Regions from separate parts of the Pseudomonas salmasensis genome, predicted to be linked through region 1. Evidence: predicted binding sites of a transcription regulator. Region 1 holds the regulator's gene; each other region holds the start of a gene.

Evidence for each region. Region 1 encodes FliA, which starts transcription of late flagellar genes. Its sites were predicted from a motif close to CTAAAGTTTNNNNNNNNNNNGCCGNTAA; they were not measured.
Region 2: a site for FliA is predicted at 2,146-2,173, ahead of HU731_RS02540 (methyl-accepting chemotaxis protein). Genes of this name have one in related genera too.
Region 3: a site for FliA is predicted at 2,146-2,173, ahead of HU731_RS01175 (methyl-accepting chemotaxis protein). Genes of this name have one in related genera too.

Annotation. Positions count from the first base shown of each region.
Region 1 covers NZ_CP077083.1:1,652,143-1,656,846, reverse strand. The annotation lists gene flhA (flagellar biosynthesis protein FlhA) at 1-253, shown strand, start outside; gene flhF (flagellar biosynthesis GTPase FlhF) at 265-1,581, shown strand; gene fleN (flagellar synthesis regulator FleN) at 1,687-2,520, shown strand; gene fliA (RNA polymerase sigma factor FliA) at 2,517-3,257, shown strand; gene HU731_RS07135 (chemotaxis response regulator CheY) at 3,425-3,799, shown strand; gene HU731_RS07130 (protein phosphatase CheZ) at 3,818-4,606, shown strand; gene HU731_RS07125 (chemotaxis protein CheA) at 4,618-4,704, shown strand, end outside.
Region 2 covers NZ_CP077083.1:617,713-622,416, reverse strand. The annotation lists gene HU731_RS02550 (DUF2867 domain-containing protein) at 1-38, shown strand, start outside; gene HU731_RS02545 (VOC family protein) at 117-473, opposite strand; gene HU731_RS02540 (methyl-accepting chemotaxis protein) at 543-2,030, opposite strand; gene HU731_RS02535 (TonB-dependent siderophore receptor) at 2,214-4,367, opposite strand; gene HU731_RS02530 (PIG-L deacetylase family protein) at 4,580-4,704, opposite strand, start outside.
Region 3 covers NZ_CP077083.1:293,921-298,624, forward strand. The annotation lists gene dctM (C4-dicarboxylate TRAP transporter large permease protein DctM) at 1-397, shown strand, start outside; gene HU731_RS01175 (methyl-accepting chemotaxis protein) at 445-2,079, opposite strand; gene HU731_RS01180 (undecaprenyl-diphosphate phosphatase) at 2,306-3,136, shown strand; gene HU731_RS01185 (DUF1294 domain-containing protein) at 3,133-3,516, shown strand; gene HU731_RS01190 (MmcQ/YjbR family DNA-binding protein) at 3,505-3,861, opposite strand; gene HU731_RS01195 (LysR substrate-binding domain-containing protein) at 3,858-4,704, opposite strand, start outside.

The DNA of each region.
Region 1 (4,704 bases):
AGGGCAAGGCCAGGAAGAGGGCGTTTTACTGGAGCCAAGCATGGCTGAAAAGCTGCAGCGTTCGTTGATCGACGCCGCACAGCGCCAGGAAATGCAGGGCAACCCGGTGATCCTGCTGGTGGCCGGCCCGGTTCGCGCGATGTTGTCGCGGTTTGGACGCCTGGCTGTACCGAATTTGCACGTGTTGGCTTACCAGGAAATTCCTGACAATAAGCAAGTGACTATCGTCGCGACAGTTGGGCCCAATGGCTGAGGTAGTGGGTTATGCAAGTTAAGCGTTTTTTCGCCGCCGATATGCGTCAGGCCATGAAATTGGTCCGCGATGAGCTGGGCGCCGATGCCGCGATTATCGGTAACCGTCGGATTGCCGGCGGTGTCGAGCTGACGGCTGCCCTGGATTACACCCCCCAGGCGCTGGCCCCGCGCGTGCCGAACATGGAACTCGAAGACGAGCTGCGCAAGACCGCCTCGCGCATTGTGTCGGCCCAGGCTGAACTGAGCATGCGTGGCGACAGCGATGCCAGCACCAATCGCCAGTTGTTCGCCGGCCTGCCGCTGACCGCTGCCGAGCCGCTGGTTGAACCCACCTTTGTCGAACCGCCGCGTCCTGCAGCGCCTGCCCCGGCTGCCGCAGTTGACCAGCGCGTGATCGACTCGATGCGTTTTGAACTCAACGGCCTGCGTGAATTGCTCGAAGTGCAGCTGGGCTCGCTGGCCTGGACCCAACTGCAAGGCAGCAAGCCGCAGCAAGCCAACCTGTGGCGTCGCCTGCAGCGCATCGGCCTGTCCGGCCCGTTGTCCCGCGACCTGCTGGCCTTGACCGCCGAAGTCGAAGAGCCCCGCCAAGCCTGGCGCATGCTGCTGGCGCACTTGGCGCGCATGATCGCCACGCCGGAAATCGAACCCCTGGAAGAGGGCGGTGTGATCGCCATGGTCGGCCCCGCCGGCATGGGCAAGACCACCACCCTGGCCAAGCTGGCCGCCCGTTATGTGCTCAAGTACGGCGCACAGAATATTGCGCTGGTGAGCATGGACAGCTACCGCATCGGCGCCCAGGAGCAGCTCAAGACCCTGGGCCGCATCCTCAACGTGCCGGTGACCCATGTCGACCCGGGCCAGTCCCTGGCCAATGCCCTCGAGCCGTTGCTGCGCAAGCGCGTGGTGTTGATCGACACCGCCGGCCTGCAAGCCAGCGATCCGGCGCTGCGCATGCAGCTCGAAAGCCTGGCCGGGCGTGGCATCAAGTCAAAAAATTACCTGGTGCTTGCAACCACCAGCCAGAAACAGGTTCTTACCGCTGCTTATCACAGTTACAAGCGTTGCGGCCTGGCCGGCTGCATCCTCACCAAGCTCGACGAAACCGCGAGCCTGGGCGAGGTATTGAGCTTGGCCATCAGCCATGAATTACCGGTTGCCTACCTCACCGACGGGCCGCGGATCCCGGATGATCTGCATCTGCCGCGCCGTCATCAGTTGGTCAGCCGTGCCGTGAGTGTGCAAATGCAAGACGAGCCTAGCGAGGAAGCGATGGCCGATATGTTCGCCGACCTTTACCACCACCCGGCTAAACGGGTGGGTTGAGGCAGGATGAACACCGTGAAATGTACCTACATCGATGGTCTGCAAGCGATTCACGCGGCCAAGCCATGTAGCCTGCGTCTAAGCAAGACAAGGTAAAGAAATAAAATGGGCAGCATGCATCCCGTACAGGTGATCGCGGTGACCGGCGGCAAAGGTGGCGTCGGGAAAACTAACGTGTCAGTGAATTTGTCCCTGGCCCTGGCAGAGCTTGGCCGTCGCGTCATGCTGCTGGATGCTGACCTGGGCTTGGCGAACGTGGACGTTCTGCTGGGGCTGACACCCAAACATACCCTGGCCGATGTGATCGAGGGCCGCTGTGAGCTGCGCGACGTGCTGCTCCAGGGCCCCGGAGGCATTCGCATCGTGCCGGCGGCCTCGGGCACCCAGAGCATGGTGCACCTGAGTCCCGCGCAGCATGCCGGCTTGATCCAGGCGTTCAGCGACATTGGTGACAACCTCGACGTGCTGGTGATCGACACCGCCGCCGGCATCGGCGAATCCGTGGTCAGCTTTGTGCGCGCAGCGCAAGAAGTGCTGCTGGTGGTGTGCGACGAACCCACCTCGATCACCGATGCCTACGCACTGATCAAACTGCTTAACCGTGACTACGGCATGAACCGCTTTCGCGTGCTGGCCAACATGGCCCAGAGCCCGCAGGAAGGGCGCAACCTGTTCGCCAAGTTGACCAAGGTCACGGATCGCTTCCTCGATGTGGCTTTACAATACGTCGGCGCAGTTCCCTATGACGAGTGTGTGCGCAAGGCCGTGCAAAAGCAGCGTGCGGTCTATGAAGCGTTCCCTCGTTCGAAATGCGCACTGGCGTTCAAGGCCATTGCCCAGAAGGTCGATACCTGGCCATTGCCTGCCAACCCGCGCGGGCATCTGGAGTTTTTCGTCGAGCGATTGGTGCATCAGACGAGCGCAGGACCGGTGCTATGACATCCAGCGGCTACAACCTTTACAAAAAGTCGGCACGTGACAGCCAGGGCGAATTGATCGAGCGCTATGCGCCGCTGGTCAAGCGCATTGCCTATCACCTGTTGGCGCGCCTGCCCGCGAGTGTGCAGGTTGAAGACTTGATCCAGGCCGGCATGATCGGCCTGCTTGAAGTCTCAACCAAATACGACGCCAGCAAGGGCGCCAGTTTCGAAACGTATGCGGGTATCCGTATCCGTGGCGCGATGCTCGATGAAGTGCGTAAAGGCGATTGGGCGCCGCGTTCGGTACACCGCAATACCCGCATGGTCAGTGATGCAATTCGTGCAATTGAAGCAAAAACCGGTCGTGACGCTAAAGATCATGAAGTTGCGGCCGAACTCCAATTGAGTCTCGACGATTACTACGGGATTTTGAACGATACCTTGGGCAGCCGCCTGTTCAGTTTCGACGACCTTTTACAGGACGGCGAACACGAAGGGCTGCACGAGGACGGCGCGAGCGCGCATACGGAGCCGTCGCGCGACCTGGAAGACGAACGTTTCCAGGGCGCGTTGGCCGATGCAATCGCCAATCTGCCGGAGCGTGAGCGGCTGGTGCTGGCGCTGTACTACGACGAAGAGCTGAACCTCAAGGAAATCGGTGAGGTCCTGGGGGTCAGCGAATCGCGTGTCAGCCAGTTGCATAGCCAGTGCGCAGCCCGCTTGCGGGGGCGATTGGCCGAGTGGCGCGCGCGCTGACAGGCAGTGTGGGGACACTGCAGACGCTACCGTGAAACCGCAGGGTTTTGCGGGTGAGTACCGTGGTGCCCTGGGCAGTCCTTTTTGTGTAACGCCTGTTGATTGAAATGGCGCGTCCAGGTGCTGGGCGCGTTTAAGACTGCTTGGAGGTCGAATTGGACAAGAACATGAAAATCCTCATCGTTGATGACTTCTCAACGATGCGGCGGATCATTAAAAACCTGTTGCGTGACCTTGGGTTCACCAACACGGTCGAGGCGGATGACGGCCTGACGGCCATTCCGATTCTCAACAGCGGGAGCATCGACTTTCTGGTGACCGACTGGAACATGCCGGGCATGACCGGTATCGACCTGCTGCGCCACGTGCGCGCCGATGAAAAACTGCGCAGCCTGCCTGTGCTGATGGTGACCGCCGAAGCCAAGCGTGAACAGATCATCGAAGCCGCCCAAGCCGGGGTCAACGGTTACGTGGTCAAGCCATTCACGGCACTGGCCTTGAAAGAGAAGATCGAGAAAATCTTCGAACGCATCCACGGCTAATGCCATCGCGGGGGAGCTATGGAGCATAACGAAACGTCACAGGGCGACTTTGAGTCGACCCTGAAAAAACATGCTCACCAGTTGGTCGACAGCCTGGAAAAAGGCCAGTTCGCCGATGCGGTGCAGTTGATCCATGAGCTTAACCAGACCCGTGACCGCGGCCTGTACCAGGAAGTGGGCAAGCTCACACGCGAGCTGCACAGCGCAATCGTCAATTTCCAGATTGACCCGCGCATGCCCCAGGCCGAAGAAATTTCCCAGATCACCGATGCCACCGAGCGCCTGTCCTATGTGGTCAGGCTGACCGAGGCGGCGGCCAACCGCACCATGGACCTGGTGGAAAACGCCACGCCCCTGGTCAACGGCATGGCCACCGAAGCCCAGGCCTTGAGCCAGGACTGGGGCCGCTTCATGCGCCGTGAAGTCGGTGCTGAAGAGTTTCGTGAATTGGCGCGTCGCGTCGACGGGTTTCTGTCACGCAGCGAACAGGAAAACCGCACGGTGGCCAGCAACCTCAACGACATCCTGCTGGCCCAGGATTACCAGGACCTTACCGGCCAGGTGATCAAGCGCGTGACCCAGTTGGTCACCGAAGTGGAAAGCAACTTGCTCAAATTGGTGCTGATGGCCGGCCAGGTCGATCGTTTTGCCGGCATCGAACATGACCGCGAAGCGATCCTCTCGGAAAAAGATCCACAAAAACATCTCGCCAAGGGTGAAGGTCCGCAGATTCATGCCGATAAACGTGAAGACGTTGTGTCAGGTCAGGATGACGTAGATGACCTGTTATCCAGTTTAGGCTTCTAAGGAGCACCCACATGAGCTTCGGCGCCGATGAAGAAATCCTTCAGGATTTCCTTGTAGAGGCCGGCGAAATTCTAGAGCAACTGTCCGAACAACTGGTC
Region 2 (4,704 bases), 1.0 Mb from region 1:
TAATGACCCGCTTGCAGCGCAAGCTGCAACAGCTTTGAATCTAGAAAAGACTCCCTCAACACAATTTATTCTCCGTCGGAGCTGTCGCGCTTCAACGATACAGCTAAAGCGCTGGATCACAGCGCAACGCTCCACACCGCCAGTTCATACCCATCTGGATCGGTGAAGTGAAACCTGCGGCCTCCTGGAAACGAAAACGTCTGGCGCGTAATCACCGCGCCCAGCTGTTGAAGCCGCTGCTGCACACTGTCCAAATCATCTGCATACAAGATAACCAAGGGGCCGCCCGGTCGCACAGGCTCGCCGGTGGTGAAACCGCCCGTGAGCCGGCCATCGCTGAACTCGCTGTAGGTGGGGCCGTAGTCGACGAACGTCCAGCCGAATGCGGCGCCGTAGAAAGCTTTGCTGCGGGCAATGTCGCTTACGTTGAATTCGATATTGTCGATCTGTCTGTCTTTACCGGCTGTGCTCATGGTTGCCTCCGTGGCTCGTGGTTCAGGCCACGAGTGTAGCGTATCCGGGCCTGCCCATTTCCCACACGCTCAAGGATGAAACCTGCGCCCCAACGCATCCAGCCGCACCGCGATCGGTGGCAGGCGTTCGCTGCTGCGGGCGAGTGTCTCGACGTCGTCGGCGGTGTTCTGGGCGATGCTTTGCACCGATTGCAAGCGCTCGACGATCTCCAGGTTGGCCGAGGTCTGTTCGCGGGTGGTGGTGACAATGTGGCCGTTGAGTTGGTCGATATGCGCGATGTCCTCGCCCACCGCCCGTAGCATGTCCACGGCCTCTTGGCTGTCGGCCACGCAGCGCTCTACGCCTTCGCGGCTGGCGTGCATGGCTTCGACGGCTTGGCGGCTGCCGTGTTGCAGGCCCTCGATGATGCCCTTGATTTCCTGGGTGGAGAGGGCGGTGCGCTGGGCCAGGCTGCGCACTTCATCGGCCACCACGGCAAAGCCACGGCCTTGCTCGCCGGCGCGGGCGGCCTCGATGGCGGCGTTGAGGGCCAGCAGGTTGGTCTGGTTGGCGATGCTGCTGATCACTTCCAGCACCGAGCCGATTTGCTCTGCCTGCACCGCCAGGGATTCTACGGTCGACTCCGTGCCGTTGATGCGCGAAGCCAATTGGCTGATTTCATGCTGGGCGCGGCCGACGCTTTCCTGGCCGCGCACAATCTGCTGGCTGGCCTGGCCTGCGTGTTCCACTGCCTGTTCGACCTGCACCGTAATGTGGCCCATGGCGTCTTCCATGCGCTGCATCGAGCCGGTCATTTCGCCGATCTGTGCCAGTTGATGCCGGGCGCCTTTTTCCAGGGTGCCGCTGGCGCTGGCCAGTTCCTGGCCGAGCTGGCCCAGGCCATGGGAGTCACGGGCGACGCCGTCGATCAGGTGGGTGAGTTGCTGCAGGAAGTGGTCGAAACGCTTGGCGAGGGACACGTGGGCCTTGCCTTCACCGTGGGCGGTTTCCACGGTGAACTGCGAGGTGACGGCGAGCATCTTCTCCAGCATTTCCTGGCTCTCCACCGCTTCGGCCTGGCTGTGGACGGCGAGGTAGAGCAGGGCGACGGTCTCCATCACCACATAAAAGGCGTGGACGAAGACCATCGTCCAGCCGCCGTGATGCTCCATCACAAACACCGGGAAGCCCTGATGCTGCAAGGCATGGAACACCACGTGATGCACCGCGATGGTCAGCGCCGCCACCAGGATCGGCAGCCAGTCACGGTAGAAGGTCAGCACCGCCAACAGCGCGAAAATGCCGAAGTGGGATTCGATCACCCCGTGCGCCTGGTTGATGTGTAACGCCGCCATCACCATCAAGCCGGCGCCCAGTGCACAGCGCATCACGCGGGTGCCGCCGATGACGCGGTACAGCGCCGTGAGCACCACGCCGGTGCCTCCCCCGACGATCACGGCCTGCATGAGGGTGTCGTGCCAGAACGCCAGGCCGAGGGAGAACAGGAACATCAGCCAGATCAATGCCAGCATGATGCGGTCGGCCTTGCGATAGTGCTCTAGAAAACGGACGGGCATTCACTCTTACTCCATGAGAGGGGGCGTCGAGGTCAAGCAAGCACGCGGTGTGCCACACAGGCGCGCCGCTGTGGAGTCAAGCAGATGTTCAGGATTGTCGCCGGTTACCCACGCGTTATCGGCACGCGGGTGCGGGACTTTAAGAACGGCTGCCCGAGCGGGCAGCCGAGGTTGCCGTGAGCCTCAGAAGCTGTACTTTGCGGTCAGCATCATGTTGCGGGGGCTGCCATAGGAGTCGCCGCCATAAGTCACTGAGTTGGAGATGGACTGGTAGTAGTGGCGATCAAAGATGTTGTTGGCGTTGAGCTGCAGGTCCAGGTGCTGATTGACCCGATAGCCCGCCATCAAGTCGGTGACGGCGTAGCCGCCTTGCTGGAGCCGATAGTTGCTGCCGTCCGCGAGCTTGATGTCGTTGTACATGCGGCTCTGCCAGGAGATATTGCCGCCGACTCGGAGTTTTTCCAGCGGGCCCTGGAAGTTGTAGCGTGTGGTCACTTTGAACAGATGTTCCGGGATGTCGGTATCGAACTGCTTGTTGACCTTCTGCGGGTTGGCGTCGTCCTTGATGGTGTGGGTGCGCGCATAGGTATAGCCGCCGCCGACCTGCCAATTTTCGGTCAAGGCGCCTTGCAGTTCGAAGTCGATACCCTGGCTGCGGATTTCGCCCGAGGCTTCGGCACAGGACGCCTGCGGGCAGTTGGGCACCACCACCGGCACGGCGCGGTTTTCCTGGTCGATGCGGAACAGCGCCACGCTGGCATTGAGCGTGCCACCAAAATATTCGCCTTTAACCCCAACCTCATAGTTTTTACCGACGATGGGCTTGAGTGGGCTGCCGGCTGTGCTCTTTTCTTTTTGCGGCGTGAAGATGTCGCTGTAGCTCACGTAGACCGAATGCTGGTCGTCCAGGTCGTAGATCAGGCCGGCGTAGCGGGTGAGGTTGCGGGTGACTTTGTAGTCGCCGGCGGCATCACGGTTGTCGTAGTCGTACCAGTCCAGGCGAGCGCCGAGGATCAGCTTCAGCGGGTCGGCCAGGCTCAGGCGACTGGTCAGGTAAAAACCGTCCTGGGTGGTGACTTCGCGCACATTGTTGGTGCGGGTGAAGTTCGGTTTGCCGGCGTTGATCGGCCAGTTGAGGTCGTACGGGCTGTAGTTGTGGGTGGTCATGTCGTAGATGCGCTTGCTGGCGCCCACCACCAGTTCATGGGTACGGCCGAACGCCTCGAACGGGCCGCTGGCGAAGGCGTCGAGCCCGGCCTGGTTTTCATCGTAGCTGGCTTGGTACACCGTGCGGGCCAAGGTGCTTTTGGTCCAACGCGATTGGTAGGAGCCGGAGAACAAGGCGTTCTGTTCGGCATAGTTGGCGTTGACCTGCAGGCTCCAGTCGTTGGCCAGGCGCTGGCGCAGCTCGGCGAACAGGGTGTTGATTTCCTGGTCCTTGTTTTCCCAGTCGGTGCCTGGGTTGTAAGAGCGCGACAGGCCTAGGTGGCGGCCATCCAGGCCGACCATCGAAGCGCCCCAGAAGTAGTTGGTCTTGTCCTTCTGGTTCGAGTAACCGAGGGTCAGGGTTGTGTCTTCGCCCAGGTCGGCTTCGGTGACGGCATAGAACAGGCCGTGATCCTGCTCAGCCTTTTCGATAAAGCTGTTGGCATCCCGGTAAGAGGTGACGACGCGACCGCGCCAGGTGCCGCTGTCATTGAGTGGGCTGGAGGCGTCGAGCTCGCCTCGGTAGTCGTCCCAGCTGCCGACGGCGCCGGTGAGCGTGACTTTCTGCTCGTCCAGTGGCCGCTTGCGGATCAGGTTGATGGCGGCCGACGGGTTGCCCGCGCCGGTCACCAGGCCGGTAGCGCCGCGCACCACTTCGACGCGGTCGAACATTGCCAGGTTCGGCTGGGCGCCTACCGAGGCACCGTTGTAGCCGCTGGGTATACCGTCATACATGAGGTTGTCGATGTCGAAACCGCGTGCGGTAAAGCCTTGTCGCCCAGGGCCGTTGGAGTAATTGAGGAACAGCCCCGGCGTGGCGTTGACCACGTCGTTGATGCTGGTCATGGCCTGGTCATCCATGCGCTGGCGCGTGATCACGGTGACGGCCTGCGGGGTTTCGCGCAGGGTCAGCGGCAGTTTGGTTGCGGTCTTCATCGAGCCGGTGGTGTACGACTCGCTGCCTTCGGTGGTTGCGCCAAGCTGTTGGCCGGAGACCTGGGTGGCGCCCAGCTCAATGGTGGCTGGTGCTTGGGCGTCGGCGGCCATGGCCGCATTGGAGGTTGCTAGAGCGATAGTGATCGCCATCAGGCTGGGTGTAAAAACGTTAGCGGCGCGTTGTTGCACAGACATGAAAGTAGGGCTCCCCAAGCGCCGTCCGTGGCGAATAATAAATCTGTTGATAATTATTCGCATCAGTTTGGCAGATTGAGTCTGTAGGGAAAAGCCCGAACTCTGTAGGAGCGAGCTAGCTCGCGAAAGACTCACAGGCGCCGCGTTTATTCAGCAAGCACGCATTATCGTTGAGGTTTTTCGCGAGCAAGCTCGCTCCTACAGGGGGGTGTTCAGGTGAACAGGATTTCGTAGGGCTCGCGCATGCGTTCCAGCAATATTTGCGCGAGCATCGGCGGTAAGCCGATCTGCGGGTCGCCCACCAACTGGCTGGCGTAGGCGTGGGCGGCGTGCAGCT
Region 3 (4,704 bases), 1.4 Mb from region 1:
GCAGATCCCCCAGCAAATTACTGCCTGGGTGATCTCCGAAGGGCTGACGCCGATTGGCTTTTTGATCATGGTCAACGTGGTGTTGCTGATTGCCGGCAGCTTTATGGAGCCTTCGGCCATTGTGCTGATCCTGGCGCCGATCTTTTTCCCGATTGCGATGAAGCTCGGGATTGACCCGATTCATCTGGGGATCGTGATGGTGGTGAACATGGAAATCGGCCTAGTGCACCCACCGGTGGGGCTGAACCTGTTCGTGACCTCGGCGGTGACGGGGCTGACCCTGGGGCAGACTATTCGCGCCGCGATGCCGTGGCTGATGATTCTGTTGGTGTTCCTGATCATGGTCACCTACCTGCCGTTCATTTCCCTCGCGTTGCCGCAGTGGCTGGGGATGTGAGGCCGCTGGACGGTGGGAGAGGGCAGCCCTCCCACCGTTGAGGGGCGTCAGACCTTGAACTGACGCAAAAGCCCATCCAGCTGTTCACTCAAGCCACGCAACTGCGCACTCGCCACGCTCGATTGCTCCGCCGCCAGCGCGGTGCTGTGGGACAGCCCGGCGGCTTGGGTGACGTTCTGGTTGATGTCTTCCACCACATGGGCCTGTTGCAGGGTGGCGCTGGCAATCGAGGCGTTCAGGCCGTTGAGGTTGTGCAGCGCCTGGCCGATGGCGGTGAGGCTTGCGCCCGCCTGGCCGGCTTGTTCAATAGTCAGTTGCGAGGCGCTGTGGCTGTCGCTGATCACCTTGACCGCCGCTTCCGAGTGGCCTTGCAGGCGCTCGATCATTACCTGGATCTCGGCGGTGGATTTCTGCGTGCGCTGGGCCAGCAGGCGCACCTCATCGGCGACCACCGCAAACCCACGGCCTTGCTCACCGGCGCGGGCGGCTTCGATGGCGGCGTTGAGGGCGAGCAGGTTGGTCTGGTCGGCGATGGAGCGGATCACTTCCAATACGCCGCCGATCTGCGTGCTTTCGCTGGAGAGCGTGCGGATCACCTCAACAGCCTGGCTGATGGTGGTGGAGAGCTGGTCGATCTGCTGCAAGCTGCCGTCGATATTGACCTGGCCTTGCTGTGCCTGGGCCTGGGCATCGCGCATTTCGCTGGCGGCGTGCTCGGCATTCTTGGCCACGTCTTGCACGCCGTAGGTGACTTCGTTGATGGCGGTGGCCACCAGTTCCATCTGCTGCGACTGCTGCTGGCTGCGGTCATGGGCCTGGCTGGCGTTGTGGCCCAGCTCGGTGGACGACTGGCCCAGGGCGTTCGCGCACACCTGCAACTGGCCGACCACCTGGCGCAGCTTGGCGGTGAAGCTGTTGAAGTGCTGGGCCAGTTGCGTTAATTCGTCACGGCCGTGGGTGTCGAGGCTGTGGGTCAGGTCGCTTTCGCCGCTGGCGATATTGCCCATGGCATTCACCGCCGCCTGCAACGGCTGCACGATGCTGCGGGCAATCAGCACCACCAGCACGGCCATCATCAACGCAATGCCCAGGCCAATGGCCGAGGCTTTCCACACCTGGCCCCTGAATTCGGCCTGCACATCGTCCACGTAGACGCCGGAGCCGATAATCCAGCCCCAGGGTTCGAACAGTTGGATGTACGAGGTTTTCTCTACCGGCGCTTCGGCGCCGGGCTTCGGCCAGCGGTAGTTGACGATGCCGGCGCCCTTGGCCTTGGCCAGGCTCACGAATTCGTTGAACACGGCAAAACCGTCCGGGTCGCGAATCGCCGAAAGGTTCTGGCCGTCGAGCTTGGGGTTGGCCGCGTGCATGATCATCACGGGGGTGAGGTCGTTGATCCAGAAGTAATCATCGTGGTCATAACGCAGGCCGCGCACCGCGCTCAAGGCCTGTTGTTGCGCGGCGTCGCGGGTCAGTACACCGGTTTTCTCCAGGTTCTGGTAATAGCTGAGTACGCCACTGGCGGTCTGTACCACATGCTGGGTTTGCTGGCGCTTGGCCTGGTAGAGGTCGCCGTGGATCTGGTTGAGCATCAACAGCCCCAAGGCCAGCAGCATCAACACGGCGACTATCAGGATCAGCCAAAGGCGGCGGCTGATCGACATGCTGCGCAAACTGTTCATCGTCCTGTCACTCCCTGCTCTTTATAATTGTGGTGCTGCTTCGAGATTTCCGGCGTGTCTGATAGGCTTTCGGCCCGGAATCGAAAAACCTGAGTACTGCCTGATTTTTCACGGATTTTTTGCAGACCGGCGTTGAGAATCAACCGCGGGCGCTTGTGTGCGCTCGTCGTCAGTGAACTTAAAAAAGACTAAGAGGCATGCCACGCGCATGACCTTTGGAGACAGCATGGATTTTTGGACCGCCATACAGGCATTGATTCTCGGCATCGTCGAGGGGCTTACGGAGTTCTTGCCGATCTCCAGCACCGGCCACCAGATCATCGTCGCCGACCTGATCAATTTTGGCGGCGAGCGTTTCGAAGCCTTCAATATCATCATCCAGCTGGGCGCGATCCTGGCGGTAGTCTGGGAGTTTCGCCGCAAGATCTTTGACGTGGTCATCGGCCTGCCGACCCAGCCCCAAGCCCGGCGCTTCACGGTCAACCTGATCATTGCCGTATTGCCGGCGGTGGTACTCGGGGTGATCTTCGCCGACTTGATCAAGCACTACCTGTTCAACCCGATCACCGTGGCCACGGCGCTGGTGGTGGGGGGCGTGATCATGTTGTGGGCTGAACGCCGCCAACATGCGGTGCGGGCTGAGACCGTCGATGACATCACCTGGAAAGACGCCCTGAAGGTCGGCCTGGCTCAGTGCCTGGCCATGATCCCCGGCACCTCGCGCTCTGGTGCGACGATCATCGGCGGGCTGTTGTTCGGCCTGTCACGCAAGACCGCCACCGAGTTCTCGTTCTTTCTGGCGATGCCGACCATGGTCGGTGCGGCGGTGTACTCGGGCTATAAATACCGTGACCTGTTCCAGCCCGCAGACCTGCCGGTGTTCGCCATTGGCTTTGTCACCTCGTTCATCTTCGCGATGATCGCGGTCAAGGCCCTGCTCAAGTTCATCGCCAGCCACAGCTATGCGGCGTTTGCCTGGTACCGGATTGCCTTCGGCCTGGTGATCCTGGCGACCTGGCAATTCGGCTGGATCGACTGGACTGCGGTCAAGCCATGAGCATCCAGCATCCACGCCTGAAGGCGCTGATCTTTGTGCTGCTGTGTGCCGCGCCGCTGCTGGGCTCGGCCTTGCTGTGGTATCGCGGCGAAACGGTCATCCCATTGATGGCTTACGGCGTGGTCAGTGTGGTGGCGTTCTTCCTGTACTGGAGCGATAAGCGCAAAGCACAGACTGAAGGCTGGCGCACCCCGGAAAACATCCTGCATGCGGTGGAGCTGGCCGGCGGTTGGCCGGGGGCGTTGATCGGCCAGCAGGTGTTCCGGCACAAGACGCGCAAGGTGTCTTACCAGGTGCTGTTCTGGGTGATTGTGCTGTTGCACCAGGTGTTCTGGCTGGACCAGTTGTTCTTGGGCGGCACCTTGCTGTCAATCCTCTAGCCGCAAGCCAATCTGCGTGCGCTTGGGCAGCTTGCTCACCACTAACTGGTGGGAGCGCTGCAACAAGCCACGCAGTTCCTCAGCGCCCAAAGGGTAGGGCGTGTTCATGATGACCCACTGCGCCCTCGCCAGGTAAGGCGCCGGGTGAATGCCCGGCCGGTCGACGTGGCCCAGGAACAGCTCCTTGTCGACCTTGAAGGCCAGCGATTCACCGCGCAGGTTCTGCAAGGCGAACATCTTGTTGCCGGCAATCGAAAACACCCGCACGCCGCCCCATTTATAGTCTTCCCGTGCGCCTGGCAGGCTCAGGCAGAAACCTGCGACTTGTTCTTCTGTCATGCTCATAACAGCCGATCTCCACAGCCTTTGAAGCCTTCTTCCAGGTAGTCGATCCAGGCCCGGATGGCCGGCAGCACGCCGCGCCGGTGCGGGTAGACCGCCTGCAGCCAGCCGCCTGGCAATGACCACTCCGGTAGCAATTGCACCAGCCGGCCGCTGGCCAGTTCTTCTTCGCAGTACATCATCGGCAGTATCGTAAAGCCCACCCCCATGATGGCGCTGGCCTTGCGCACGATGAAGTCCTCGATGCCCAGGCGCGCTTCCATCACCAACTCATGGGTATTGCCCTGGGGGTCGATGATGCGTTGATGCACCATTCGGTCTGCCTCAAGTGCGCCGAGTATGGGCAGTTGCTTGAGGTCTTCCAGGGTTTCGACCTGCCGCTCACGCATGAGCGCGGGGCTGGCCACCAGCACGGTATGCGCCCGGCGCAGGCGTTTGGTCACCAGCAACGGGTCCTCATCGCCGTGTTCGCGCACGCGCAGTGCCACGTCAATGCCTTCGGCTACCAGGTCGACGCGGCGGTTTACCAGGGTCATGTCCAACTGCACCAACGGGTGGGCGGCCAGAAAACCTGCGACCAACTCCGGCAGGATGTGTTGGGCCAGCCCCACCGGGCAACTGACCCGCAGCCGCCCACGCGGCTCGCTGGACATGCTGGCCACGGCCTCGTCAGCCATTTCCGCTTCCAGCAGCATGGCCTGGCAATGGCGCAAGTAGCGCTCGCCCACGGCGGTGAGGGTCAGTTGCCGGGTGGTGCGTTGCAGCAGGCGTGCGCCCAGGCGGTCTTCCAGTTCGGCAATGCGCCGTGACAGCCTGGATTTGGGAATCCCGAGTAGCCGGCCAGCC